DNA from 2 places in the Photobacterium sp. GB-72 genome. Region 2 is predicted to be linked to the other one. Evidence: predicted binding sites of a transcription regulator. Region 2 holds the regulator's gene; the other holds the start of a gene.
The links. Region 2 encodes CRP, which controls carbon source genes, mostly activating them, when cyclic AMP is high. Its sites were predicted from a motif close to TGTGANNNNNNTCACA; they were not measured.

Region 1: cdd (cytidine deaminase) is a predicted target of CRP. The motif match lies at 7,053-7,068, and genes of this name have one in related genera.

What each region holds. Positions count from the first base shown of each region.
Region 1 covers NZ_PYNV01000021.1:2,251-17,619, reverse strand. The annotation lists gene C9J40_RS18710 (hypothetical protein) at 1-70, shown strand, start outside; gene C9J40_RS18705 (NAD(P)-dependent oxidoreductase) at 256-1,131, opposite strand; gene C9J40_RS18700 (PLP-dependent aminotransferase family protein) at 1,439-2,776, shown strand; gene C9J40_RS18695 (thiopurine S-methyltransferase) at 2,906-3,544, shown strand; gene purT (formate-dependent phosphoribosylglycinamide formyltransferase) at 3,650-4,828, opposite strand; gene C9J40_RS18685 (DMT family transporter) at 5,022-5,906, opposite strand; gene cdd (cytidine deaminase) at 6,056-6,943, opposite strand; gene C9J40_RS18675 (CidB/LrgB family autolysis modulator) at 7,172-7,855, opposite strand; gene C9J40_RS18670 (CidA/LrgA family protein) at 7,852-8,196, opposite strand; gene C9J40_RS18665 (hypothetical protein) at 8,322-8,843, opposite strand; gene sbcB (exodeoxyribonuclease I) at 9,083-10,504, opposite strand; gene C9J40_RS18655 (serine hydrolase) at 11,054-12,229, opposite strand; gene C9J40_RS18650 (sensor domain-containing diguanylate cyclase) at 12,445-13,413, opposite strand; gene C9J40_RS18645 (hypothetical protein) at 13,843-14,145, shown strand; gene C9J40_RS18640 (antibiotic biosynthesis monooxygenase) at 14,209-14,511, opposite strand; gene C9J40_RS18635 (HupE/UreJ family protein) at 14,621-15,369, opposite strand, start outside.
Region 2 covers NZ_PYNV01000010.1:136,881-152,249, forward strand. The annotation lists gene dam (adenine-specific DNA-methyltransferase) at 1-149, shown strand, start outside; gene C9J40_RS12840 (DUF2970 domain-containing protein) at 150-356, opposite strand; gene rpe (ribulose-phosphate 3-epimerase) at 535-1,209, shown strand; gene C9J40_RS12850 (phosphoglycolate phosphatase) at 1,209-1,895, shown strand; gene trpS (tryptophan--tRNA ligase) at 1,987-3,009, shown strand; gene C9J40_RS12860 (aminodeoxychorismate/anthranilate synthase component II) at 3,123-3,698, shown strand; gene C9J40_RS12865 (aspartate aminotransferase family protein) at 4,027-5,247, shown strand; gene astA (arginine N-succinyltransferase) at 5,363-6,379, shown strand; gene astD (succinylglutamate-semialdehyde dehydrogenase) at 6,409-7,866, shown strand; gene C9J40_RS12880 (DUF1338 domain-containing protein) at 7,911-8,699, shown strand; gene C9J40_RS12885 (hypothetical protein) at 8,754-8,936, opposite strand; gene crp (cAMP-activated global transcriptional regulator CRP) at 9,117-9,749, opposite strand; gene C9J40_RS12895 (OsmC family protein) at 10,129-10,533, shown strand; gene C9J40_RS12900 (phosphoribulokinase) at 10,603-11,472, opposite strand; gene C9J40_RS12905 (YheU family protein) at 11,654-11,869, opposite strand; gene C9J40_RS12910 (hydrolase) at 11,930-12,901, opposite strand; gene C9J40_RS12915 (PLP-dependent aminotransferase family protein) at 12,914-14,317, opposite strand; gene C9J40_RS12920 (LysE family translocator) at 14,496-15,095, shown strand; gene C9J40_RS12925 (ABC transporter ATP-binding protein) at 15,174-15,369, opposite strand, start outside.

The DNA of each region.
Region 1 (15,369 bases), on a different contig from region 2:
GTTAGAGCCTGTAACTTTCCGTGGTGTAACAGTACGTCGTGATTCGATTAAACTATTCAGAATTTCGTAAGCTGAATGGATTCAATCGGTATTCCATGACTCCAATGTAGAATTGGAAAACGGATTTTTGATCTTGATGTTTATCGGGGTCGGCAGAAGGGGATGCAAGTGCATCCCTTTCGCTTTTCTGGCGTTATGTAATATCGGTTTTCACAAAGTCACTTTCTCATCTCAGTGGCTGAGGTCTAGATAAAATTAAACCGCTTTATTGAAAGCTTTAATCAAGACAGATGTATCCATTCTGCCTAGCCCTTCGTTTTGTAATAAGCCATAACGTTTATCTACTGCGTCCGTCAGTGGTAATTCAAGATCGTGTTTTTTCGCTTCATCTAAACAAAAGCCAAGATCTTTACGCATCCAATCAATAGCAAAGCCAAAATCAAATTTATCTTCAGCCATCGTTTTAGCACGATTTTCCATCTGCCAAGAGCCCGCCGCGCCATGCTTTAGTACGCTGACAACTTGTTCGATATCAAGGTTTGATTTTTGTGCCAGCGTTAATGCTTCACTCAATCCTTGTAGTACACCGGCAATACAAATTTGATTCACCATTTTACAGCGTTGACCTTGTCCATAACCGCCAACCAATACCGCTTGTTTCGCGTAGCTGTTTAAAATCGGTAATACGTTATCAAAAACAGCTTGTTCGCCACCGCACATGATAGTAAGTGCACCATTTTCAGCACCTGCTTGACCACCAGAAACTGGCGCATCAACAAAGTTAACGCCTTGAGCTAAGCATGCTTTCGCTAACTCTTCAGCAAGTTCCGCAGAGGTTGTCGTATGATCAACAAGCGTAGAGCCCGCTTTCATGCCTGCTAAAACGCCGTCAGCGCCAAATACAACGCTTCGAACGTCATTATCGTTACCAACACAAAGCGCAACCACATCTCGGCTCTGAGCAGCTTCACGCGGTGTTTCACTGTATTGTCCTGAAAACTCCGATGCCCATTGCTGTGCTTTAGAGGTCGTGCGGTTATACACAGTGGTGTCGAAACCTGAATTAAACAGGTGACGTGCCATTGGGAAGCCCATTACACCCAAACCAATAAAAGCGATACTTGTTGTCATAGGTTTCTCCTTACCAAATACAGTAAAATTGAGTTATGTCATTATGCGATATGTCGTCAGCAGGCAATGCCTTTATTCATAAACGATGGCGAGCTGAACGTTTGTTATTAAAGGTTGTAACTACCTTTGTAATGTCAGATTTTATCCATTTGTGCTCATTGTTAGCTAAATGGTTACCAAATGATGGTTAGTACACTAGGGGTTACATTGACATATGTCAATTTGTTTATTTAAGGTATCATTTTTGAGCTAACTTGGTTAAAGTTAGTTAAGTGATTGGTGATAATGATAAATATAGGATCAGACTGTGAGTGTCGCTAAATATAAACAAATAGCAAAAACAATAGAGGCACGCATAGACAATGGTGAATATCCGAAAGGGTTTAAATTGCCGACACACCGTGTACTTGCGGATGAATTAAACACCACTCCCGCGACGGTAGCTAAAGCATATCAGTTACTGGTAGATAAAAAACGCGTGGAATCGTTTGTTGGGCGTGGAACATTTGTATGCTCACCATCAAGACTCAGCGATGTCATTCAACCTGCTGATGATGAAACTGATTTTAACTTCTCTATCTTGCAACCTTGCTTGTCTCAAAACCTGTCTCCACTGCGTGATGCCATGATGAATGCGGCAGAGCAACTGAGTTGTCATTTAATGGGCTATACCGAACATTCAGGCCATGAAAGCCATCGTTTGGCTGCTGTAACATGGGCGAAAAAGTTTGGTTTGGAAGGGGGGAATGTTAAAAATACCTTGTTGACGAATGGCGCACAGCATGGCTTATCGTTACTTATTCATACGTTAACAGAGCCTGGTGATACCATCGCGGTAGAAGCCTTAACTTACCCCGGTATTATGGCGATCGCTCAAGCAGCAGGTCGTCATGTGGTTGGGGTCAAACTTGATGAGCAGGGAATGTGCCCTGATGATCTGCAACAGGTGATCACTCAACATCAGCCTAAATTAGTCATTGTCGTGCCATCTCATCAAAACCCAACAGGTATCACCATGCCGCCAATAAGACGAGATGCCATTGCAACAGTGATTGAACGCAATAATATTTGGTTAATTGAAGATGATATCTACGGCTTTTTAAATCCAGATCCTATCGCCGCGATCAGTAATCGCATTCCACTGCATAGCTTTCATATTTCAGGTTTATCAAAAGCCCTTAGTCCTGCTTTACGCTGTGGCTTTTTAAAAGTACCCGAATCACATATCGCGGTTTTACAGGCCACTATTCGCGCTAACATTTGGCTATCGTCACCGCTAAATTATATTGCGGCAACGCAGTTAATTGAGAGTGGTGAAGCCTTTGAGTTAGCAGAAAACCAGCGTGAAACTGCCTGTAAAAGGCAACAACTAGCCCGTGATATTTTAAGCCATGATGGTAATGAAACTGGTTTTCAAATCTGGTGGCCGTTGCCTCAACATTGGCAGCAGGAACGCTTTGTGATGGAAGCAAAAAACCAAGGGTTAATTGTCAGTAGTGGGCGTTATTTTAATGCAAATGGCGACGATCCGAAGCATATCCGTTTGTCTCTAATGGCTATTAATTCTGAGCAGCGGTTACAACAAGGTTTAACATTATTACGCGATTTAGCTCACTCTGAAGTCAGCAGCGTTATCCCGTTTTAAGCGCAAAGATAGCAAAATTGACAGTCACTGCGAAGTTATAAAAAGCGACTGTTAGCACTCTTTGAAAGCCACTGACCTATGTTATTATTTCAGCATTATTATTTTAATTAGAAAAAGTCGAGTCATAAAATGGATGCAGAATTTTGGCACTCACGCTGGGCAGAAAATCGAATTGGTTTTCACTTATCAGAGGTTAATCCGTTACTGATCAAGCATTGGTCGGCGTTAAATGCACAACGTGATGATCGCGTGTTTGTCCCTATGTGCGGTAAGTCGGAAGATCTTGTGTGGTTAGCACAAAAACATGACCACGTGATTGGGGTTGAGCTGAGTGATATTGCAGTTAAAGCCTTTTTTGCAGAAAACCTGTATACGCCGTTAGTGACAGGCGTTGGCCATCAACATCTTTACCAATTTGATGAGATTTCGATTTACCAAGGTGATTACTTCACGCTAAATATCGATCCTGTCGATGTGGTTTATGATCGCGCTGCATTAATTGCAATGCCAGAAGATATGCGACAAATGTACGTCGACAAACTGTTATCGTTGGTTAAAACTGGCGGTCGTATTTTGTTGGTGACGTTAGACTACCCACAAGATGAATTGGCAGGGCCTCCTTTCTCAGTGCCAAAAGCAGACGTTGAAGCATTATTTGCGGGTTGTAAAGTGACGCATCTTGAACGTGATGATGCCGATGAAAGTCATCCTCGTCGCCAACGTGGTTTATCGCGATTTGCCGAAGAAGTATGGTTAATTGAAGTATAACTTGTTGTTATAAAGTACAGATAAAAATAAAGGCATGGTTTCTTATTAGTGGAAACCATGCCTTTTTGCTGATAGAGAAATTGTAATATGCTGGGTTAAGCGTGGTTAATCGAAAATGACTTCAACATCACCAGCGGCATTGACGGCATCATTTACTGCGCTAACAATATCTTCTCGACGTGTAAGCGCGACACCTAAACGACGACGACCATTAATTTCAGGTTTACCAAATAATCGGATCTGTGTTTGTGGGCGAGAGAGTGCAGGTAACAGGTTATCGAAACGGATGTTTGATGATACACCTTCAGCAAGGATCACTGCAGAAGCTGATGGGCCATATTGGGTGATGTGTTGAATGGGTAAACCAAGGAAAGCGCGAACGTGAAGCGCAAATTCTGATAACTCTTGTGAAATAAGCGTCACCATACCCGTATCATGTGGGCGAGGAGAGACTTCACTGAATAACACGGTATCGCCTTTAATAAATAGCTCAACACCAAATAAACCAAAACCGCCAAGTGCGTTCACTACTTTTTCTGCCACATCCTGTGCCGCTTTTAATGCTGCTTCAGACATTTGCTGTGGCTGCCATGACTCACGGTAATCCCCATCTTCTTGACGATGACCAATAGGTGCACAGAAATGCACACCATCGACCGCACGAACAGTTAATAAGGTGATTTCGTAATCAAAATCAACAAAGCCTTCAATGATCACACGACCCGCACCAGCACGACCGCCTTCTTGTGCGTATTGCCAAGCAGATTCAATATCCGCCTCGGTTTTAATCACGCTTTGACCTTTACCTGATGAACTCATAATTGGCTTTACGACACATGGCATACCAACGCGATGTACCGCTGCTGAGAAATCATCAAATTGATCGGCAAATTCATAAGGTGATGTAGGAATCGATAAGGTTTCAGCGGCTAGGCAACGAATACCTTCTCGGTTCATTGTCAGTTTCGTCGCATTAGCGGTAGGCACAACGTTAACACCTTGCTGCTCTAATTCTACAAGCGTGTCAGTGGCAATGGCTTCAATTTCAGGAACAACGTAGTCGGGCTTTTCTAGTTCAATAATGTGTTTTAACGCCTCGCCATCGAGCATATCAATTACATGGCTACGATGTGCAACTTGCATTGCTGGCGCGTTGGGGTAGCGATCTGCGGCAATCACTTCAATACCTAAACGTTGGCATTCAATCGCGACTTCTTTGCCAAGCTCGCCAGAGCCTAAAAGTAAAACACGTGTTGCATTTGAACCATTAGCTGTACCTAACATTATTATTCCTTACTATTTATGTTGGATAGTGTTGGTTGGGCGTGATAATACCTTGTTTTTTTATTTAAGCAAACGTTTGCGTCGGGATTTAAATAGACTTTAATAGTAAATATTAGAAAAGCTTTAGAGCTTATAATAAAAAACCGCCAAGAAGGCGGTTAGTGAATCTTTTATGGGGTACGGTTGTTACTTGCTATTTTCGCTTTTCCCACTGGGTGATAAAGGCCACAGAAGCAATAATAATCGCCGCACCTAACCATAATCGACCCGGTGGTACCCAACCAAATACAAGCCAACCACCTAACACGTTTAGTGGTAATTTTGCGTGGTCGAATGGTTGAACAAATGACGCATCAGCGACGGCATAGGCTTTAGCAATCGCCCATTGTGCCAGTGCGGTTAACAGACCAGCAGCGATGATTAATGTCCATGTTGTGCCGCCTGTTGGCATAGTAAAATCAGGTAGAGCCAGTAACAAGTTAAATGGCGTGATCAGAATAAGTAAATACATCACAACAGTGGTTGGTGATTCTGTAGTAGATTGCTTTTTCACCATCAAAGAATAACCCGCCCAGAAAACCGCAGCGCCGACAGGTAATAATGTCGCAATACTAAATGAATCAGACCACGGCTCTAAAATGATCATTGCACCAATAAAGCCAGCAAGCGTTGCGCACCAACGTGCAGCGCCAACTTTCTCTTTTAGTAATACACCTGAGCCAATAGTTGCAAATAACGGTGAAGTCATAAGCAGTGCAATGCCTTGCCAAATAGGAACAGGATAGGCAAGTGCCCATAGCCAGAGTTGGATACCAATCACCGCAAGAAAGACACGGAAACAGTGCTGGAAGAATTGCTCTGTCTTTAGTGAACGGCGAATACCCATGGTTCTCAGCCATGGCAGCATAGCCACCAGTGCAACAAAGTATTGGATTAACGCAAAAGTAGTTGAAGAGACATGGAGCTTAATACTGAGAAATTGTGCAAGGCTATTTACAATCGCAAAGGCAAGGCCTGCAGAAAGCATCCATCCGGCACCTTGGACTGGGTTATGAACTGGGGTATGTGAATCAGACATTAAAAATTGGTTTCGTCAAAAAAGCATAGCGAGATAATACGCTTTTGTTTTTAGATAGCCAATATAACTGATTGTGTTGAATGCATTAGGCAATAAAAAACCGCCTATTATGGCGGTCTTACATCAACAGATATTGCTAGCACTAACGATTAGTAAGCAACATAAGTCATTTGAATATCAGGATTTAGTGCTTCTAGTAGTGCTTGAGTACGCGCTAATTGACTGATTAGGCTTTCTGCACTTTCTACTAATGCCGCTTCAACTAATTCAGATAGTTTGTAACCTGACATATTCATGTTGATTAGCGCAACTTGCAGCGGTGGTAGGCTTGGGTTAAATGCCGCATTTTCAGCATACATACCCACAAAAACACGACCATCTTTGGCTTTTAATGCAACACCACTGAAGTTCTTAGAGTACGGTGCATGAGAGCGGTTTGCAGCATCACAAGCAGCAACAGCAAGCTCTGATTGCTCAGCAATCGTAATACCATTATTAATGTCGCTTAATAGCGCATCTTTAATCCCAAGATCAGCAGGGCCGAAAGATTCAGGCAGGTATTGTTGCAGTGTCATTGGCTGACGTTCAGGAAGTTGAATAACTAAATCTTGCGCCGTATTCAATTCATTCATGAACTGACGACAGTGACCGCAAGGGCTGTAGTTAATCGTTACGTCTTTAATGCCTATTTCACCTTTGATCCAAGCATGGCTAATTGCAGATTGCTCAGCATGGATCGTACACGCCATACTTGCGCCTACAAATTCCATATTTGCACCGAAATATAGGCGACCAGATGTACCACGAACAATAGCACCAACATAGAAATTAGAAATAGGAACAACAGCGTAAGCAGCAGCAACAGGAAGGAGAGCAAGACGAAGATCAGTATCAGATAAATTAGTTTGGGAAACTAACTGTTCAAATTGTTCAGGACTAATTGTTGAATCAAAATCTTTATCTTCAATAATTGGTCGTAAAGCTGATGCAAGCTCTTTAGGTAATTGACCTAATGCATCCATAACTTTTGCGTGCATTGGTGTGTTACTCCGTATTGTTGATGGAGAAACATTCTAAGTTAATTGCCATTAATCAAGTGTGATTTGAGTCACATTAATAATGATAGCGCAGGATGGTGTACATTATCGAGAGCGAACTCACACATGTAAATGTAATTTTTCCTGTAATAAATAGTTATCAAAACATTATGAACTTAAAACTAATAAGAATTAGTGTTTAAGCTCATAACATGAGATAGGACTAACTTAGTGGAAAAACAGGTGTTCTAAAATAGGGAACATGATGGGAGCGAGTAACGTTGTCATGATCCCACAGATCACTAACGCTAATGAGCTAAATGCCCCTTCTTGATAATTTTCTTCGACAGCTTTTGCTGTACCTAAAGCATGAGATACCGTACCAATCGTTAACCCTTTTGCTAACGGATGGTAAATACGGACCAGTTTCATCACTGGATAACCTAACACCGCACCAAATAGACCAACAATAATCACCATTGCTGCTGTAATCGCAGGAATCCCGCCAATTTGTTGAGAAGCGGCCATCGCAAGTGGTGTGGTAATAGATTTAGGTAAAATACTGGCTGCAAGTTGAGCATCAGCACCCATTAAAAACGCAATGGAGGTACCAAATGTCATTGACAAGATACTACCAACAAAACAGGCACTTAAAATGGTTTTCCACTTACGCTTAATTAAAGGCAGTTGCTGATATAAAGGTAAGGCTAAGGCCACTACCGCAGGACCTAACAAATAGTTAATTATTTCGTTATCTGCAAAGTAGGTTTCATACGGCACCTGTAACCAATGCAGTGCAGCGATTAAAATAATCAGCGAAATGAGCAATGGATTAAAAAGTGGATTACGAATCTTCATTGCTAAATAGCGCATGCTGTAAAATACCACTAGCGTTGCAACTAACCAGATCATGACTCTTTTTCCTTATGATGAAGCGCAAGGCCGATCACAAGCAATACAATTAATGTGCTGCCTAATGTGCTCGCAAAGATGATAGTTGCATTGTGCTTAATTAAACCAAGGTAGTTTATTAAGCCAACTCCAACAGGCACGAATAGCAATGCCATGTGTTTGATGAGTAAATTACAGGTTTTATCGACCCATTTTGTTTTGCATATGCCAGTAACGAGGCCAAAGAACAGTAAAAACAAGCCAATAATACTGCCAGGGATCGGCAAATGAGTCAGATGTTGTATGCCTTGACCAAGTAAAAAGCAAAACATAACAATGGCAAAAGATCGAATGTAATCCATAGTAAAAAAAGTAATGCTAGAAAATTTTATTTATCATACAAATAAACGTGTTATTTGTCACACAAAAAAGAGCATTATTTAGATAATTCGTTAAAAAATGTAGATCGCGTGATATTTATTGATGCTTAATTCCACAAAAATAGACCAATGAGCGCGGCAAGTGTCAAAAGAATCGTCACTTTTAGCCAAATAAAATCAATTACCACATACTTAAACCATGCCTTATTGAATAACAATGGCTTTTTTTTAGAGGGGGTAGCACGAGGGCAAGGGCGGGTAGTAAAAGGCAGTCGACGTGATGTTTTCGAAGGTAATGGGACACGAAAGCCATAGTGAGGCACAACATGGATAGGTATCGCCATTACTCCGTTACATTGTAACTTCCCTGTAAGTGATACCAGTAGTAAGTTCAAGTCATAATTGTGATCACTGGTTTCTTCAAACGCATCTAATGATGTAAACGTTTTACGGTAGAGTGAATCGGCTCCAATCACTTCTCCAGCGCAGAGACATAACACTTCTAATAACCGAGATTCTTCTCGCGTTAATAACGTTTGCGTATGATCTTTCCATATCAATAGATGCTTTTCAGGAAAAAAATCTATTTTGTCGTAGCTATAACATTTCAATAGGGTTTGTGTTGTCATAGTGCACACCTACCGCTTAATAGATCTCGAGCGTCACGGTATCAATGATCGCTATTCCGTTATTAATAAACGCAAATCAGTGAGCCGTTTTATTGTTGTCTTTAATTGTTAACGTTAATGACGTAATCATCAAATAAATCACTACATAAAAATCTTAAAAAAAAGAAGCCTATTCGCGACATTCAAAAAGAAAGTCACGTAATAGGCTTCATTCATCGCTATCGTGTTAGTAAAAAGGCTTAAACCAATTTAGATATATAATCATAAAGTGAGTGTAAAACCTTCATCTTACTTTCGTCAGATTCATGTTCGTAGGCGACTGCCTCAAAGTTCTCCATATACTTTGGCATATTCACCTCAAAGAAATCCTGACAATGATGCTTCCAACGTATTTGCTCTTCATAACTTAACGTCATTGGGAAATTACGGGCACGATAGCGGAATAACAGCGGCTTAATACGCTTGTCATCGACATTGATTTCAAGGGAAGCTAACTGATCGGGCGCTGTTTCACGGATAATATCCATGGTTGAACGATCCGCTGTTGAGAAGAACCCATCGTAGAGCATCGCATCAACATTATCGTTAGCCGCATATTCACGTTTAACACTAAACATTTCGATTAACTTTTCACGAATTTCAGGGTGCCGTTTAATCAAGGCAAGGTTCTTTAAACATTGCTCTCTATCAATCCCTAAACGCGCGGCATCTTCAGCTTTTAATGTTTTAGCTGGAGCAAGAACAGGGCACTTATTCAAATGCACTTCTTTAACGGGCACCGGTAATTCATCTGGCGCTAAATCAACACGCTTAGTATATAAACGCTCACGCAGTTGGTCGGCATCAAGCTCAATTAATGGGGTAGGATCAAGTGCAAGGTTCACTGTAATAACAGCGTTCTTATTATCAGGGTGCCATGCTATTGGTACAATCCAACTCGTATTGCCAAAATCAGTACCAAACATGCCAGAGATATGCACTAACGGTGTTAAGTTAACAATATCGATTAATTCTTGTAGTTTGCGCTTATGACGTAAATCAAACAGGTAATCAAACAACTTAGGTTGATTCGTTTTAATGATTTTAGCCAGCTCGATTGTCGCGTAAACATCAGCCATTGCATCGTGAGCATTCGCGTGTTCAATACCATTGGCAACAGACAGCTTTTCAAGTTTAAAGCTAGGGCGATCTTCATCATCCAGCGGCCAGTTGACACCCTCTGGGCGTAATGCGTAACAAGTACGCATAATATCTAATAAATCCCAACGCGAGTTACCATTTTGCCACGCCCAACCGTATGGGTCGAAGAAGTTACGGTATAAGGAGTAGCGCGTTACTTCATCATCAAAACGAACGTTGTTGTAACCAATAACACATGTGTTGGGTTTTGACAGTTCAGCATGAATGGCTTCAATAAACTCAGGCTCTGATAAGCCTTTTTCCATCGCTTCTTGCGGTGTAATACCCGTGATTAGACACGCTTCAGGTGACGGTAAGTAATCTGCTGGTGGCTTACAGTAAATAACGAGTGGCTCACCAATAATGTTCATGTCCATATCAGTACGGACACCCGCAAACTGGCAAGGACGATCATTGGCAGGGCTTGCGCCAAACGTCTCGTAGTCAATCCAATAAAGTGTTGCTTGGTTCTTATCGTTCATAAATCATCCATAGCCATTACGGTTGTTATTATTACTCTTTATCTAAGCAATGGCTTGTTGTTAAAACCGCTTATAAATTCAGCAGTTTATTGTATTTAAGTCGTTAAACGCTTAAGAGTAAAACCCTAAGCACGCATAACATTAAGTATCCCGTATTTAAGGGCAAATAGGCAAGGCGAGACGCGGATAAATTAATCGTGGTGTTGAGATATAGGACTTCCAAAATACTGATGGCGTCACTATTTTATTTGCAGAGCAGTTAGAAAGCTTACTTAAAGATATTGCTGCTGGGTTTATTGGTTTGGATAGAAATTAATGTCTCGGTTCTTCCGAAAGAGCAAATTGCGCTAACAGCTCATGCTCTCAGGAGAATAAAATTTTTCTGTAAACCACCACCGAGGTGGGTGAATAAGACCTCGGTGGTGAAGGGGAGAGCGTGATGCGTAACGTTATAAAAAAGAGAAAATGCATTCAAATAAAAAGGGAGCCAAATACAGCAAATTATTAGTACCTTAAGCTTACATAACTAACGGTACTCGTATAAATACTTTATGTTATATATTCGGCTTCGTCGATCCCAAGTGACGGCAGAATATAATCGACGATCAGCTTAAAAGGGTAAGTATCATCTTGATCCATATACGCACCTGATGTGATAACAATCGTCAGTTGGAGCTGTGGAATGATAAAAACTTCTTGACCACCTGTACCTCTCATTCCTGCTATATCTATTTTTTTACCCTCTTTTTTTATTGTTGGAAACCACCAGTTATGGCCGTAAGCAATAGACTTATTAGGCCAAAATTTACCTTTAGGTTTTAAAGACTCTTGTGCCCATTGTTTTGAAAAAATACGCTGACCATTCCATACCCCTTGGTTTATATAAAGTTGTCCTAACTTCGCAAGATCTCTTGGACGTAAATATAAACCTGATGAACCTAAATAATCACCGGTCACTTCATGAGCAAACCAATCATAATGAGTGATACCTAGTGGTTGGAATAGTGCTTGATTGGTATATTCTTTAAGGTTCATCTTTGTGATTTTTTCTATTACTCCACCTAGTAATACACTCATAGCTCCTTGATAGACAAATGTTTTACCGGGCTGATCTTTAATACCTTTTTGGAAAATATATTGATAAGGGTCATCGGATAACCACATGGACATCGCATCGCTATGTCTTTCATGCCATTCTGCCCAATCAAGACCACTATTGAAATCTAAAGCATGTCGAAGTTTAATTTGCCTTTTCTTTTCAAAATTGGGGATATCTTTTTTATTAAAATAATCAAACAGCGAGACATCAGTATTGGCTATTTCTTTTTTATATAAAAGATGGCCAATTAATGTTGATGTGACCGTCTTGGTAACTGATTTTATATTGTGATACGTATCGGGTGAAGGTGGAAAAAAATCTGGCATTGGGGTGCCATCTCCAGAGTGCCTAACAGGGTAATATTGTTCAAAAATTAATTTATCATTCCGTGTTATCAGCAATGACTGCATCTTTTTTGACTTACGTAAGGTTACTTGTTGGTGAAGTTCAATTAGCTTATCTGGGTTAAAACCTTCTGCTTTGGGGGAGCTAACTTTCCAATCATTTTGTTCAGACGTTTGAGTCCAATTAAAATCACTCATGTCAGTTTTAGGAGGAAAGGTTATCATCCATAAGATAAAAATAGCAGGTGATAATAATAATCCGATTTTGATAATACGTTTCATCTTGGCTGCTTAAAATTTGTTCACTTAAAATAAATTAAACAATTTATTAACATGTCGGTAGGTTGAAAATCAATCTAATGGTTCTTAATTTACGTGTTGGAATTGATTTAATTTATAATGTGAAATAATTACATTTTGGATGAAAGATAACGGGAGTAAGCACAAGATTATTTGCAGATCAGTGAGAAAGTTTACTCAAAGATATGCTGCTTTAGTTAAAGTGACGTATCGCTATAAACACCTAAACGGTGCTGCTTTGCATGATACATTGCTTGGTCTGCTTTCTGAATGAGTTGATCTAAGGCTTGATTTTCTTCTGTTGACGTTGCGACACCAATGCTTACACCAAATCCTAAATCCAATATATCGGATGGTACTTTGGCCATAATAGCGTCGTGAAGTCGGTTTGCGACTTGAGTACCATCTCTTGTATGGGTGTTTTCCATTACGATAATAAACTCATCGCCACCAAAACGGGATGCAATATCACAGTCACGTACTTGTTGAGATATAACGTCTGAAACTAAAACAAGTAGATCATCACCAACTTTGTGACCCAAATTATCATTCACTAATTTAAATTTATCTAGATCGATAAATAACAGTGAGCTTTTTAAATTTTTTCGTAGGCACAGTGATAAAAATTTAGTTGCGACTTCATTTAAATAAGTACGATTATGAAGCTTGGTTAATTCATCATGTGTTGCGCTAAAGCGTAGCTGTTCTTCGAGTATTAATTTCTCGTAAGCGACTGATATAATGAGTGCTGCCACATTAACGATTTCTTCTTCAATGTCCGAAGGTGATTTAGGCTCGTTATGATAAATGGCGAATGTGCCTAATACATTTGAGTTTGAATCGGTATAAGGTACAGACCAGCAAGAATGTAGATTCGCTTTTTGTGTAACGGCTAAAAACGGCTTCCAGTTTGGGTGTTCATTGATATTGCTAGCAATGATTGTTTTGTTAAGAAAGGCAGCAGCACCACAACTTCCTACATTTTTTCCGATTTTGATACCATTAACAGCCTCATTATAAAAATCAGGAAGGTTGTTCTTTATCCCTGTATGTAAGGTGCCTTGTTGTTGATTTAAAGTGAGAATGGATACTTTACTGCCTGGTAAAAAACTTTCTACCATATCAACCATTTGCTCTAGGAAAGGTTCAATTTTTGAGCTCAGCACAAGGTCACTCAATAATAAATTGAATTTGCGATGTGCAGATAAAAGTATCGATTCTTTCTTCACAATAGGCATATCATTTTTAATAAATTTTCTTAATTTTAGCATTTATTTAACATTCGCGAAGTGGGAATACGTTATCTATTTTGTTTGTTAACAATTGCACTTAAGTCTTTTAATTTAAAAGCTATTAATTGTTTTTTAGTGATAACAAGTGTTTGTTAGAGAAGTGACTTAATTTTCTATAAGTGTGGTGTGATAGGTAATGTATCTGCCAATTTCTTTACTTATATCTAATGTGATACAACGCACGACTATGTGTATATATCGTTGTGGCACGTTTACCTTGCAAGGCTAGGTACGTAAGGTGCTGTTATAAATGTTGAACGGCATTGTGACGTGTCATCGCGCCTAAACTAAGATGGAGTAAATGTGAGCACTGCAGCGATATTTCTGATTATATATCTGATCCCCGTACTGTCTTTTGCGGGTACGATTGGTACTTATATGTTGCTTCATGGTGAGAGTCTTAGCCATCCTCTGATCAATGTTGTTTTGTTGATAGTCGGCTCTGGTTTTATCGTTTCATCTTATCTTTCTGTAAAGCTGATCTCTAAGCTGGTCAGCGAGAAAGTGATGTATTTGGGCATTGTTTTTACTGTATTAGCTTGGCTATTAGGCGTGATCGCGGTGGTGTTTTATCTTGTGATGTTTAAAGATCTCTTCAGCATTTAGGCAATAAAAATACCCAAACACAGGTAAATCGTATTTGGGTATATATTTCTTGCTAAATGTAAATTATAGGCAGCTTTCAAACCCTTCAAAGTTTGGTGCACCTAAGTAAATGTCTTTATTACCGCGAGCATTAGCATGAGCTTTACGGAATGCTTCTGATTGTGTCCAGTCTTCAAACGCTTGGCGAGAATCCCATACTGAGTGCGATGCAAACAGGGTGTACTCATCGCTTGATGCACCTTGAAGCAAGTTGAATGATTGAAAACCCGGTACGGTATCTAGGTAGGTATCGCGGTTCTTCCAGATATCGATAAATTCTTGCTCAGAGCCTAAACGGATTTTAAAACGGTTCATTGCAATATACATGATGACTTCCTTTACTAACTTCAGTTTTTATTTTTGTCTTGCCACTATTACAGTATTGGTGAATGCAAGCTAGCAGCAAAAATACAATATATGTTCTCTGTAACTTCCACTATAAAACATGGAACATAATGTACGCCCGTTGAATAAACCAAAAAGACGCCATGATCCCCATGGTATATAAAGGCACTTTTTGAAAGAACTTATGATGAAATACAGGCACTTTAGCGCACAACTTCAATAGCACGATAAGAAACGATAAGAAGATCAATTGCCCGATCTCAACACCAATATTAAAACAGGCGAGGGCTAATGGAATGCTGGTTTGGCTTAATCCTACTTCTTTTAATGCGCTGGCAAACCCCAATCCATGTAACAAACCAAAGGAAAATGAAATTATCCACGGAAATTTTCGGCTTAATGTTGGATGTTGTTTGTCATAAGGGCGAGTAAGCTCATAACACAAAAACAAAATACTCAGTGCAATTCCCGTTTCTACTGGCGGCTCTGGAATGTGTACCAGATTAAGCGCAGATAAACTTAACGTAATACTGTGGGCTAAGGTAAAACAGGTAATGGCCTTTAAGAAGGTTTTAAAATCGCGCGTAAATAACAATAAGCCCGCCACAAACATTAGGTGATCAATCCCCGTTAAGATATGGGTGATACCTAAGGTGACAAATAGCTTTATTGTTGTCCAAATCGAGATCTTATCGGTTAAGTGTAGGCTGTTATGCCCTTTATACAGCGCAAGCGTACTCACTTTCCCATCTTTTTGCGTTAACTGCGTGAGTAGCTGGCCTGTTTTTAGTCCGTTAAATACCAGAGTCGGTGATGATGTATTCGCTTTAAGTTGCAGCA
Region 2 (15,369 bases):
TATACACAGGAGCAGATCTTTCTGTGGTTAAAGTAAAACGTACCATTAGCCGCAATGGTAGTGGGCGCAATAAGGTCGATGAGCTGTTAGCTTTATTCTCTGTTTCAAGCACAGAGCAGGCGCCCGCGTTTGCTTCTGAAGAAGAATAATTAGATCGCCGTTGCCCATTGCGCAACGGCAATGATTGCCATAATCATTGCGCCAATAACTACAATCCCCGCAACAATAAATGACCATGGGCTTGATTGTTTAAAATCATGCTGCCGATTATTATCTGATTGAACGCCAAATAACGCCGCTAACACACTCACAATAACTTGTAATGGTGTGCTTTTCTTTGACTTAGCTATATTCATCTAGCCTCTTCTTCTTCCCCTTTTTACTGAGTGTAGTGGCTTGTCTCATCATTTTGATCAACTGAAGTAATAAATAAATCCATTGGGACAATATTTCACGGTTCGGGTAGAATTATGGCAATTTATTGAGCTTGGTTTTCCAAGTATCAGGTTTTGTGTATCGAAGAGAGGCAAGTACATGAAGGACTTCTTGATTGCTCCATCTATCTTATCGGCTGATTTTGCACGTTTGGGTGAAGATGTTGACAAGGTGTTAGCTGCGGGTGCAGACGTTATTCACTTTGATGTTATGGATAATCATTACGTGCCTAATTTAACGTTTGGTGCGCCTATCTGTAAGGCTCTTCGTGACTACGGTATTACCGCACCGATTGATGTGCATTTAATGGTAAAACCGGTGGATCGCATTATTCCTGATTTTGCTAAAGCTGGCGCAACGATGATCACGTTTCATGTTGAAGCGTCAGATCATGTTGACCGTACTTTACAACTGATCAAAGAACATGGTTGTAAAGCGGGTGTGGTTTTTAATCCGGCAACGCCACTCCACCACCTTGATTACATTATGGATAAAGTCGATATGATTTTATTGATGTCAGTGAATCCAGGTTTTGGTGGTCAATCTTTTATTCCAGCAACACTTGATAAACTACGTGAAGTTCGTAAACGTATTGATGCATCAGGCCGTGATATTCGTCTTGAAATTGATGGTGGCGTCAAAGTTGATAATATTCGAGAAATTGCAGCTGCTGGCGCAGATATGTTTGTCGCGGGCTCTGCCATTTTTAATGAACCTGATTATAAAGTCGCGATAGACAAAATGCGCGCAGAATTAGCTGAGGCTAAATGCTAATGGTATTTGAAAACATCAAGTTTATAGCGTTTGATTTAGATGGCACATTACTCGATAGCGTACCTGATTTAGCGGATGCTGCTGATAAAACGATGCGTCACCTTGGACGAGAAGGCGTGACCGTAGAGCAAGTTACCACTTGGATCGGTAATGGTGCTGATATTTTAATTGGTCGCGCATTAAGTCGAAGTGTTGATGTCGATCCAACGATTGATCCAGAGCTGCAAAAAGAAGCTCGCCAATTATTTGATCACTACTACGAGCTTGGCGGTCATGTAAAAAGTGCATTGTATGCAGATGTAAAAGCGACACTCGCTGCATTTCATCAAGCGGGTATGTCAATGGCGATTGTAACCAATAAACCGTCGCAATTTGTCCCGCATTTACTTGAAGAGCATGGCATCAGCGAGTATTTTGTTGATGTGATTGGTGGCGATACTTTCCCACTGAAAAAACCAGATCCTTATGCACTGCATTGGTTAATGGAAAAACACAATATTGCCGCGTCTGAGATGTTAATGGTGGGTGATTCTCGCAATGATATCTTGGCAGCAAAGGCTGCAACATGTCATTCGTTGGGTTTAACCTACGGCTATAACTACGGTCAGCCTATTGCAGAGAGTGCACCTGATGTTGTGTGCGATCACTTCAAGCAATTAGCAAATGTGGTTAAACTAGGCGACTAGTACATTCCAGTGTACACTGGCTAACAAAGTAAAAAGCGGGAGTATGCCTCTCGCTTTTCTATGAATAAGAAACTAACAGGATTGTCTGATCATGAGTAAACCCATTGTATTAAGTGGCGTACAGCCTTCTGGTGAATTAAGTATTGGTAACTACCTAGGTGCGCTGCGTCAGTGGGAACAGATGCAAGACGATTACGATTGCCAATACTGTGTGGTTGATTTGCATGCCATTACAGTACGTCAAGATCCTAAAGCGCTGCATGAAGCAACATTAGATGCATTAGCGATTTGTTTAGCGGTGGGTGTTGATCCACAAAAGAGCACGTTATTTGTTCAGTCACATGTGCCGGAGCATGCTCAACTAGGCTGGTTATTAAACTGTTACACCCAAATGGGTGAGCTAAGTCGTATGACGCAGTTTAAAGACAAATCAGCGCGTCATGCGAATGATGTAAACGTGGGCTTATTCGGTTACCCAGTATTGATGGCAGCTGATATTTTATTATATGGCGCACATCAAGTACCTGTAGGTAGCGATCAGAAGCAGCACTTAGAGTTAGCTCGTGATATTGCTACACGTTTTAATAATTTGTATGGCACAGAAGAAAGTCCAATTTTCCAAATTCCTGAGCCGTACATTCCATCGGTTGGTGCGCGTGTCATGAGCCTACAAGACGCGACTAAGAAAATGTCGAAGTCTGATGATAACCGTAAGAACGTGATCACTTTGTTGGAAGATCCAAAATCGATTCTTAAGAAGGTTAACAAAGCACAAACTGATGCAGAAACACCACCACGCATTGCATTTGATACCGAGAACAAAGCAGGGATCTCAAACCTAATGGGTCTGTATTCAGGCGCAACAGGTAAGACGTATGCTGAAATTGAAGCACAATATGCAGGCGTTGAAATGTATGGCCCATTTAAGAAAGATGTTGGTGAAGCATTAGTTGCTATGCTTGAGCCAGTACAAGCAGAATACCATCGTATTCGTGCTGATCGTGCTTACCTTGATAGCGTAATGAAGCAAGGTGCTGAAAAAGCCTCTGCACGTGCGGCTGAAGTACTGAAAAAAGCATACCAAGCGGTAGGCTTTGTTGCTCGCCCTTACTAACGAGTAACGATAGATAGATTAAGCAGGGCATTTGCTCTGCTTTTTTTATGGTTTGCGTTTCTAGTGATGTGTTGCACAATAGGGCGCAGAATAGAAAAGGTCGCTGTAGATATATGCTGTTAATTATTGATAACTATGATTCATTTACTTATAACCTGTATCAATACTTTTGTGAGTTAGGCGCTGAGGTTAAGGTTGTCCGTAATGATGAGATTGATCTCGCAGGTATTGAGTCGCTAGCACCCACCCATTTAGTCATCTCTCCTGGACCTTGTACCCCAAATGAAGCGGGTATATCACTACAAGCCATTGAATACTTCGCAGGTAAATTGCCTATTTTAGGTGTGTGCTTAGGTCATCAATCGTTAGCACAAGCTTTTGGTGGGGATGTGGTACGAGCAAGGCAAGTGATGCATGGTAAAACCTCTCCGATCAAGCATAATAATACCAGTGTGTTTGAAGGGTTAAATAATCCATTAACAGTGACTCGTTATCATTCCTTAGTCGTTAAACAAGATACGCTGCCAGATTGCTTTAACATTACAGCATGGACTGAGCGTGAAGGGGAACTTGATGAAATTATGGGGATCGCTCATAAAACATTGCCGTTAGAAGGGGTGCAATTTCATCCCGAGAGTATTCTAACGGAGCAAGGGCACGCCTTATTAGCCAACTTTCTTAAGCGCTAGATTTCGAATTAAATCGCGATTTTTATTATATTCCTGTCTTAAAATCGCGATATCAACCACACATCTTCTATTTTTATATTTCCAACTCTCATTTGTTGAAATTGCAAAGCTATTCACTAGCATATTTCTCTGTGCTATTCATTTCCTGATAGGAAACACACCTTTTTGTCTTTGTTGGTTAATAAACTTGCCGAGATAACGCATAACTATGTCAGTTTTATTAAAAAAAGCATCGTTGCCAAAGAGCAAAAAAAATATTCTGCTATTGGCAAAGGTTAATAAAATGTAAATACTATGATTATAGCGTTATACACAGAAGGATAATGTGATGACTACAGAGCAAAGAGTAGAACGTAATTTATTTGATGAGGTAATGGTACCTTGTTATTCACCTATGGCTGAGATCCCAGTACGTGGCAGTGGTGCGCGAGTATGGGATCAACATGATCGTGAATATGTCGATTTTGCCGGTGGAATTGCGGTGAGTTGTCTGGGTCATTGCCATCCAATTATGGTTAATGCATTAAAAGATCAAGCCGATAAGTTATGGCATTTAAGTAATGTGTTAACTAATGAACCTGCATTGCGTTTAGCGAAAAAACTCACTGAGTTATGTTTTGCTGACAAAGTCTTTTTTGCTAACTCGGGAGCTGAAGCTAACGAAGCGGCACTGAAATTGGCTCGCCGTTATGCGGTCGATAAGTTTAGTGCTGAAAAAGATCAAATTATTGCCTTTCATCAAGGTTTTCACGGTCGTACTTTTTTCACCGTTACTGTTGGTGGGCAAGAAGCTTACTCAGATGGTTTTGGCCCTAAACCTCAAGCGGTAACGCATATTCCTTATAATGACTTATCAGCTTTAGCTGAGATTATGTCTGAGCGAACTTGTGCGGTGATGATGGAGCCATTGCAAGGTGAAGGTGGTTTGGTTAGCCCGAGCGTTGAGTTTGTTCAGGGCGTGCGTGAGTTATGTGATAAGCACCAAGCCCTATTGATATTTGATGAAGTCCAAACTGGCAATGGTCGTACCGGTGATTTTTATGCCTATCAAGGCTTAGGTGTAACACCTGATATTTTAACGACGGCTAAGTCACTGGGTGGTGGTTTCCCAATTGGCGCAATGCTTACCACAACAGCATTAGCAGAACATTTAAAAGTCGGTACTCATGGTTCAACGTATGGCGGTAATCCGTTAGCATGCGCTGTCGCAGAAGCGGTAATTAATGAAGTGAGTAAACCCGATGTTCTAGCTGGCGTGAAAGAGCGTGAACAGTGGTTCCGTGAAGGGCTGACAGCGATTAATGCTAAATACCCAATTTTTGCTGAGATCCGCGGTAAAGGTTTACTGCTGGGAGCGTCTCTCACAGAAGAGTGGCAAGGTCGTGCACGTGACATTCTTGTTCAAGCTGGCAAAGAAGGCTTAATGATGCTAGTTGCTGGTACGAGTGTTGTGCGCTTTACGCCATCGCTAGTGATTGAAAAAGCCGATGTGGATGAAGGTATGGCTCGTCTAGAACGCGCTATCGCAACACTCTATAACGCCGAGTAATTCTACTTTGCATTGCTGCTGGCAGTTGAGGAACGACTGCCAGTTATCTTATAAGACTTATTGTTATCCATCTAGTTAGTGACAATAGTCACTACCTGCATCAGGAGGGAAGTCGATGCTGGTTATTCGTCCTATCATCGCTGATGATTATTCTGCACTCATGCAGTGCGCTGAAGAATCAGGTCATGGTTTTACTTCATTACCTGTTAACGAAGAAATGCTTCGTAACCGCATTGCTCATTCAGAGCGCAGCTTTGCCAAACATGTCGTTCGCCCAGAGGATGAAGGCTACCTGATGGTCGCTGAAGATACAGATACCGGCGAGATAGCAGGCACCACAGCCATTGAAGCGGCGATTGGCTTAGAAGCCCCTTTTTATAACTATCATCTAAGTACTGTGGTTCATGCCTCGCGTCGATTAGGGGTACACAATACCGTACAGTTACTGACATTAGGTAATCACTACACCGGAGATACCGAGCTTTGCACGTTATTTTTACGTACACCATGGCGTGAAGGTTTAAATGGTCGTCTATTGTCTAAAGCGCGCTTTTTAATGATGGCAGAGCATCGTCATCGTTTCGCCGATGTGGTATTTGCTGAAATGCGCGGTGTTTCCGATGCAGAAGGGAACTCACCTTTTTGGCAATGGCTAAAAGATAACTTTTTCTCGATTGATTTTATTCATGCTGACTATCTAACGGGGATCGGAGCAAAAGGCTTTATTGCGGACTTAATGCCTAAACTTCCGATATACGTCAATTTACTGAGCAAAGAAGCCCAAGCGGTTATAGGTCAAGTTCATGACAACACGCGTCCTGCATTACGTTTGCTAGAAAATGAAGGTTTTTCATGCCGTGGTTATGTCGATATTTTTGATGCAGGCCCGACGGTTGAATGTGATGTACGTAATGTTGAAACGGTTCGCCACTCAAAGCGTTATATCGTTGAAATTAACGATCATCAAAGTGAACAGCAGTGCCTAGTGGCGAATACATCATTTACTGATTTTCGTGCGGTTGCGAGCCCACTGGAAATCAATGATAAAGCGCAAACCGTGGTTATGACGCAAGAGGTCGCTGATACTCTCATGGTTAATACCGGTGAGCCTGTGCGCTTTATTGAGCTGTAAAACTACGAATATAAAGAGGGGAGAAAAGTATGAGTCAATGGATTGCGGGTCAATGGGTTGATGGTTTAGGTGATGAGATGGCATCGCTCAACCCCTTTACTGATGAAGTGATTTGGCAAGGCCGAGCCGCGACAAGTGAGCAAGTCTCGCAAGCGGTGAATGCCGCGCGTGAAGCATTACTTCAATGGCGTCATACTTCCCTTGTTGAGCGCCAAACCATCGTGGAAAAATTTGCTGAGCTGGTGAAAGCCAATAGTGAAAATATTGCCATTACGATAGCAGAAGAAACGGGTAAACCGTTATGGGAGACGCGAACAGAAGCAGGAGCAATGGTGGGGAAAGTGGCGATTTCTTTACGTGCTTATCATGAACGGACAGGCCAACGCGAGAAAGATATCGCAGGTACGACAGCAGTTGTACGTCATCGACCATTAGGGGTGATGGCTGTATTTGGGCCTTATAATTTCCCCGGTCATTTACCCAATGGCCACATCGTACCTGCATTGCTTGCAGGTAATACGGTGGTATTCAAACCTTCTGAATTAACGCCTAAAACGGCTGAAGTTGTAATGAAACTCTGGCAACAAGCCGGATTACCTGATGGGGTTATTAATCTTATGCAGGGAGCTCGCCCAACTGGAGAGGCACTCGCCGCTTCAAAAGATATTGATGGTTTATTATTTACGGGCAGTGCCAATACTGGGCATATTCTGCATCGCCAATTTGCAGGTCAACCGGGCAAGATGCTGGCATTAGAAATGGGGGGGAATAACCCGATGGTGATCTCCAATGCTTATGGTGATCTCAATGCTACCGTTTATACCATTTTACAATCTGCTTTTATCAGCGCAGGACAACGGTGTACTTGTGCTCGCCGACTATACTTACCCTTGGGTAGCGAAGGGGATGCGTTGTTGGCAGCTTTAGTGGAAGCAACCAAAGCTATTGTTGTCGATGGACCATTTGCCGAGCCTGCGCCGTTTATGGGGCCTCAAATCTCCCGCCAAGCCGCAGACAATATTGTGCAAACTCAACGACAATTAGTATCGCTTGGTGGCGAAGTATTGGTAGAGGCAAAGCGCGGACAGGGAGCGGTGGTTACACCTGGGATCGTTGATGTTACGAATATCGAAAATTTACCCGATGAAGAATATTTTGGCCCATTATTGCAGGTAGTGCGTTATCAAGATCTTGCTCAAGCCGTGTGTCTTGCGAACGACACCCGTTATGGCTTATCAGCCGGGCTTGTATCAACCGATGATAGTGAATGGCAATATTTTATTGATCATATTCGCGCGGGGATTGTAAATCGTAATCGCCAGTTAACGGGAGCGAGTGGAGATGCACCGTTTGGTGGCCCAGGAGCATCTGGTAATTTACGCCCAAGTGCTTACTACGCTGCTGATTATTGTGCTTACCCAATGGCATCAATGGAAGGTGAGGCAACATGCTTACCTGAGCAGTTATCTCCGGGTATTTCACTCTGAGACTAATAGGTTCACTGTATTACTTACAGTAAGGATTGTGCAGCATGGAACAATTATTTACCGCGTTATGGCAAGATTATACTCAGCGATTATGCCCTTCAGCGCTGAATATTCGGCAATTACTTACCGAAGATGCGCCACTTAGAAATGATCATATTGCGTTGCGTACCTTTGCACTACCTAAATGTGGTTTAGCAAGATTAGCGGCTCCATTTATTGCGTTAGGTTATAAACCCAAAGGTCGATATCATTTCAAAGCGAAAAAGTTATATGCAGAGCACTTTGAACACCCCGATCCCGCTGCGCCTAAAGTATTTATTAGTGAACTGCAATTAGGATTATGTTCAACAGAGTTACAAACAGAAGTACGTCAGCTTGTCGATCAAGTTGATGATGCTTATTTTGCTGATCCTGCTTTTCTTTCTCAAGGTAAACCATGGCAATTAAGCCGTGATAGTTATCAGTTTTTAAATGCAGAAAGTGAATATGCAGGGTGGGTGGCAGCGCATGGTTTTGGTGCTAATCATTTTACTGTTGATATTAATCAGCTTGAGCAATTTAATGAAATTTCTGAAGTGAACCATTTTCTCGAATCAAGTGGTTTTGACATTAATCAGGCGGGAGGTGCGGTAAAAGGCGATCCTACTGTGATGTTAGAGCAATCAGCAACCATGGCTGATAAAGTCATGGTCACGTTTTCTGATGGTGAGATGTTGGTCTCTGGCGGATTTTATGAGTTTGCTAAACGTTATTTACAGCCAGATGGTGAGATTTATACCGGATTTGTAGAAGCTTCGGCAGATAAGATCTTTGAAAGTACTTATAACTCTTGAACAGTGTAAACAATGCAATAAAAAGCAGCCAATTGGCTGCTTTTTTTAAATCTGTTAATTATCTAGGGGAGATCCCCAAATACCACTGTCTTCAACAGGACAGCGACGTAAACCTGTTTGCTGTTCTAAATAACAACGACGGTCACTAAAGCCTGTCATCTCAATAGTTGTAGGTTGAGGAGCGATAGCGCCAGGTACAGTGGTGTAGCTATTCGGGGCAAAACGTTCAATATCCATATAAAAACCAAAAAAAGATGAAGTCCATTCATTGCTTGAATTTAGCATTTAATTTGAGCAATACAAGTTAATTAATGGCACACTTTTTAAAGGTATTTATGGGGGGGATTATTAATCAATCAGAAATAAAAAAGCCGCAACAGTGTGCGGCTTTTTTCGTACGGTTAAAGACGTTAAAAATTAACGCGTACCGTAAACAACAATCGTCTTACCGTGAGCAGAGATTAGGTTCTGCTCTTCAAGCATTTTCAGAATACGACCCACTGTTTCACGAGAACAGCCAACAATTTGACCGATTTCTTGACGAGTGATCTTAATCTGCATGCCATCAGGGTGCGTCATTGCATCTGGTTGTTTTGCAAGATTTAGCAATGTCTGTGCGATACGACCTGTAACATCTAAGAATGCCAAATCACCTACTTTCTGGCTTGTCACTTGTAGGCGACTTGCCATTTGAGCAGATAAGCGCATCAGAATATCAGGGTTAACCTGAATTAACTGACGGAATTTTTTGAATGAAATTTCTGCTACTTCACAAGGACTTTTCGCACGAACCCAAGCAGTACGCTCTTGATCTTCTTCGAATAAGCCAAGCTCACCAATAAAGTCACCTTGGTTTAGGTAAGAAAGGATCATCTCCTTACCTTCTTCATCCTTGATTAGTACAGCAACAGAACCCTTCACAATGTAGTACAACGTTTCTGCTTTCTCACCTGCGTGGATCAGCGTACTTTTCGATGGGTACTTGTGAATATGACAATGGGAAAGAAACCACTCTAAAGTTGGATCTGTTTGCGGTTTACCTGGAACCATATTACTAACTTCCTCTGCATTTGTTGCCCAACAGCATTGGTTTCTTTTCTAACTTTTATCACGAGAAAAAAAACTGCCTACTGATAGGGTATCCATTCAGCCGCTGGGCTGCAAGCTAACTTGAATAAGTTAGAGTGTATCCTTTTTCTGCGCCTTTTTCTTGATATTGATCTAGTAGATTCGTTCATTTCATATGGATAACTGTGCACAGGATCACAATGCGGCGAGATAATTTTAAGTGGTGCGATAAGTAATGATTATTACGACGATTTTTAGAGAGGAAAAAAGTTGTTATTAAGGCGGAGAATTAGGATTTACATTCATTATTTAATCAATAAGACTAGAGACAATTATTGGGCGTTTGAATAAGGATTAAGCGATGCAGTCCCGAGTAAAATGGGTAGAAGATATGACTTTTTTAGGTCAATCTAGCTCCGGTCATAGTGTAGTCATGGATGGTAATGGAGGGGATAAAGCTCCAAGTCCAATGGAATTGGTATTAATGGCGGCGGGAGGGTGTAGCTCAGTAGATGTTGTCAGTGGTTTACAATCCCAAGCGCAAAATATTGTGGGTTGTGAGGTTCTTATTTCAGCTGAGCGTCGAGAGCAAGCGCCACGTTTATTTACCGCAGCCAATTTGCATTTTATTGTTTCAGGTTTTGATTTAAATGAAACCTTAGTGGCTAACACCATTGCTGATTCTTTAGAGAAATATTGCTCTGTATGCTTGATGATTGGTGAAAAGGTTAAGTTGACTCATTCGTATGAAATCATCACTGCTTAATAATGATTGAGATGAAAAAGGTTGGTGTTTGTGCCAACCTTTTTTCTATTTATTTTCGTTTGTGCAAACTTAACTGATTTTCCCTGTATTAATCAGTTTCTCGATAAGGGGGCGCATGATCAATTCCATTGCAAAACTCATTTTTCCACCAGGGACGACAAGCGTGTTATGACGTGACATAAATGAGCCTTGGATCATGGAAAGTAAATACGGAAAATCGACATTATTTAAACCGCGAAATCGGATCACAACAAAGCTTTCATCTAAGCTTGGGATCCCTTTGGCACTCACCGGGTTTGAGGTATCAACGGTTGGTACACGTTGAAAGTTGATATGTGTGCGTGAAAATTGCGGAGTTAAATAATTTAAGTAATCGTCCATGGAGCGAACGATTGACTCCATCACCGCTTCGCGAGAGTGCCCTCGATCTCTCGTGTCACGAACAATTTTTTGGATCCACTCCAAGTTAACAATGGGTACCATGCCAATAAGAAGATCAACATGCTGTGCGACATGGATCTCGCCATCGACAACCCCACCATGTAAGCCTTCATAAAAGAGTAAATCAGTGTTTTCTGCTAACTGTTGCCACGGAGTAAACGTTCCGGGCATTTGGTTGTAGGGTACGGCTTCGTCAAATGTGTGTAGATAACGGCGAAAGCGGCCTGTGCCATCTTCACCATATTGTTTGAAAAATTGCTCTAATTGGGCAAAGTCATTGGCTTCTGAGCCAAAATAGCTGATATGTCGACCTTGCTCTTTAGCTTTGCGGATCTCAGTGTCCATTTCAGGGCGGGTATAGCGATGGAAGCTATCGCCTTCTAGCCATGCCGCATTAATGTTCATCATATTGAACATCTTTCGGAATGCTTCAGAAGTCGTCGTGGTTCCTGCTCCTGATGAACCAGTAACTGCAATAATAGGATGTTTTGCAGACATGACTAACCTTGTCGTTGTTGATTATCGAAAGATAAATGAGAAAGCAGGCAATAATAAAATTACCTGATCGGGCAACAATGCTACTACAAGTTAACAGGGATGTCGGGATTGAAAAGTGAAACTGCTAGCGGAGGCAAGTTTTGAGTCGTAACTCTCTGGGCACGACTCACATTAATAAAACTTATTGCAACTGATTGCGTAATTTTATGTCGACAGATTCATGCAATTCAGAAAATACAATCACAGCATCACCGGATTTCAGTTGCTGCATCACATAATTCACTTTGTTTTCTAAGCTCATTTCAACTTCACCGTAATCAGTGCCTTCACGTAGCACAAATTGTTCAATCAGGTTAGTCAGTGTTTCTGGGGCGATATCTTGCCAAGGAATGATCATTTTATGTCTCGTCGACTGCGTTACTGATACGCGCAGTATATGATAAAAATATCACTAGCCCTATTGAGGAGTGGTGAGTTTGGTTTTAAACCATGTTGGAACGCTGTGTTCGAGCCAAAACGTCGGTTTAAAAATAGAACCACTAACGAACCCAACATGGCCACCTTTTTCATATAAGTTGTAGTCGATATTACTCGGCAATGGTTGTGATGGGATCACCGATTCGGTCATGAACGGATCGTCTTTGGCATGGATAATCCGCAGTGGTGTACTGATCAAGTTGAGCTGTTGAAGGCCACTACAACGTTGATAATAATCGTCAGCATCAATAAAACCATGGAGAGGGGCGGTAATGTGCTGATCAAATTGCCATACCGTATTTATCGCAGCTAATTGCTGGTGGGTGATAGGCATTTTATCTTGATGAAGTGTTATTCGTTTTGCCATTGTGCGCTTCATCGAGTTGAGTAGATATTGCTGATAGATCTTAGAAAAACCTTGTTGAATACGTGCCGAGCATGAGGTTAAATTTAATGGGGGAGATACCGCTTGAGCGGCAACGAGATCACTGTCATCACCATATTTTGCAAGATAGTTAATCAGCATATTACCGCCAAGGGATACTCCCACTGCGATAAAAGGCCGTAGGGGGAATTGCTCACGTAACCATGTAATGAAAAAGCGAGCATCATTGACTTCACCTGAGTGATAGCCTCTAGGTTGACGGTTTAGCTCACCACTGCAGCCTCTAAAATGCATCATAACCCCAAGCCAACCTTGTTGTTTTGCAGCATATAATAGTCCATTGGCATACGGACTATGGAAGCTGCCTTCTAAACCATGGAATAGGATCATTAATGGTTTGCTATCGTCTGTAGGAGCTTCTGTCCAAGCGAGATCAAGAAAGTCATCATCAGGTGTGGTCAGTCGTTGCGTCACAGGTGTGAATAGTGGCTGGCGACGAACAAATCGCGGTAATAAGGTTTGAATGTGTGGATTTTGTAATCCTGATGCTGGCGTAAATTGAGACATGAATATCCTCTGTTACAGCGAAAAATGGGATAAAGGGGGGTGGCGTAATAACTCGGCAATGGTTTTTAAGCCAAAGATCAATTGCTGTTGGTTTAGCGGTGAGCTAATGGCGAGCCGTACTGCTGGTTGAATATGATTACCTCTAGGAGTAAATAATTCTGCTGATTTAACTATAACCCCACGGGCTGTTGTTGCCGCCATAAAATCACTTAAGCGCCAGTCTTCTGGTAATTGCAGCCAAACATGAAAACTAAAAGTCTGGGTTGTAATGGCAAACTCACCAAGGTATTGCTGTACCAATAATTGCCGTTGTTGTATTTCAGTACGAACGGTCGTTAATACCCGATCGGCATCACCTTGAACAATTAATTCACAAGCGATAGCAGAGAGCAGTGGGCTGATCATTAAGCTGTGGTTATAGAGTGCTGCACTTAGATGTTGCTGCCACTGTTTCGGCACTTGGATGTAACCTAAGCGAAGTCCTGGTGCGAGGCATTTTGATAACCCTCCGATGTGGATTACATGTTCAGGTGCTAGGTTGATTAAAGGCGGTGGCGGTGAGGGCGGCAGTAATCCGTTGACGTCATCTTCCGCAATTAACACATTATGCTCACGACACACGCTAATCACTTCTTCACGACGAGAGAGCGGCATTGTTACCGAAGTTGGGTTTTGCTGGGTTGGTGTTAAATATATTAGCCGTGGTTGGTAGAGTTCACAGGCCGATGCGAGACTGGCAGGGATCACCCCATCTTCATCCATCTCAACACTTTTTAGGGTAATACCATGTTGACGAGCAAGGGTTAGAAAGCCGGGGTAGCAAAAGTATTCGACTAACACGGTATCACCAGCACGACAGAAAATACTCAGCAATAATTCCGCAGCATGTTGTGCGCCTGAGGTGAAATACATCTGCTCTGATGAAACATCAATGCCTTTTTGATTTAACCATTGGCAAACGATATGACGATGATTATCGATCCCTTGTGGTGGCTGATACAACATCATGTCATTTAATTGCGAGGGATTAGCACTAATTTTTGCCATGGCGTTGCTTATCATCTCACTGCGATCAAATCGCGGAGGAATGTTATAGCCGAAATTACATTCTTCAGTCTGTAACTCTTCTAATTGATAGATCCAGTGATGGTTTTTATTGTTATCACAGACATACGTCCCAGCCCCAATACGTGCTTCGACAAGATGACGTCGTTCCGCTTCTGCATAAGCACGTGTCACTGTACCGACGGTAACCTGTAATTGATCGGCAAGTGCGCGGTGTGTGGGGAGTTTCTCCCCAATTGCGATGTCACCTTGCTCGATAGCTCGTGCAATTCCATCTGCAATTTGACGATAAAGTGGTTCTTTAGTTTTAGCGATAAGTTGGATATTTAATAACTTTTTCTCGATTGTCATGGTGACAATAAATCCTTTGATCTTAATAACTTCCCTTGTTAGGTTAAATTGTGCGCACAAAACAACCGTATTGCCAGAGATTTTTTATGTTGTCGCGAAATAACTAAAATTGTATCGGTACAATTTCGTGAGGGATGATCTGGATAGTTTTATTTCTATCGTTTATTAAGGAAAGTGTGTGGAAGGATCAACAATCATCTCAGTTATTTTATTTGCCATATTAATGACAGGCACGCCGGGGCCTAACAATATGATGGTGACCGCCTCTGGAGCAAACTTTGGTTATTGGCGTAGTGTTCCGCATATTACGGGGATCAGTGTGGGTATGGCGAGCATGATCAGTTTACTGGCGGCAGGGCTCGGCATTATTTTTGAACGTTATCCTATGGTTCACGAGGTATTAAAAGTTGTTGGGTGTGCGTACTTATTGTATTTAGCATGGAAAATAGCCACCGCTGGCAGCATGAGTAAAGCAGAGCAAACAGTGAAGGCGAAACCGATGAGTGTATTCTCTGCTGCTCTGTTTCAATACGTTAATCCTAAAGCATGGATGATGTCAGCAACGGCAGTAAGCACCTTCGCCGTTAGCGGGGAGCACTATTGGTTATCGATATTAATGATTGTATCGGTATTTTTCGTGGTGGGTTTTGTTTGCGTTTCGCTATGGACTGCAACTGGAGTGGTGATACGTCATTGGCTAACATCAGAACGTCGCACGATTCGGTTTAATCAGACGATGGGAGCACTAACGGCAGCATGCGTGATGATGATTTGGTAGTGGTTGCCCTTTGTTCTAGATAACTAAAAATAACAACGCCAACGAAGTACTCGTTGGCGTTATAGGTGTTAGGCGATATTATTCGGCACTAAATTGAGATTCCATCTCTTCTAATTGCTCTTGTAACTCCATCCAAGCAACTTCTACATCTTCCAAATCCGATTTTGCATCGCCTTGCAGTTTTAATTGCTCATTCATACGGACTTTGTTCTCGGCCTCATAAATACTGCTATCGCTTAATGCGGTTTCAGCATCGGTGATGATGGCATTGAGC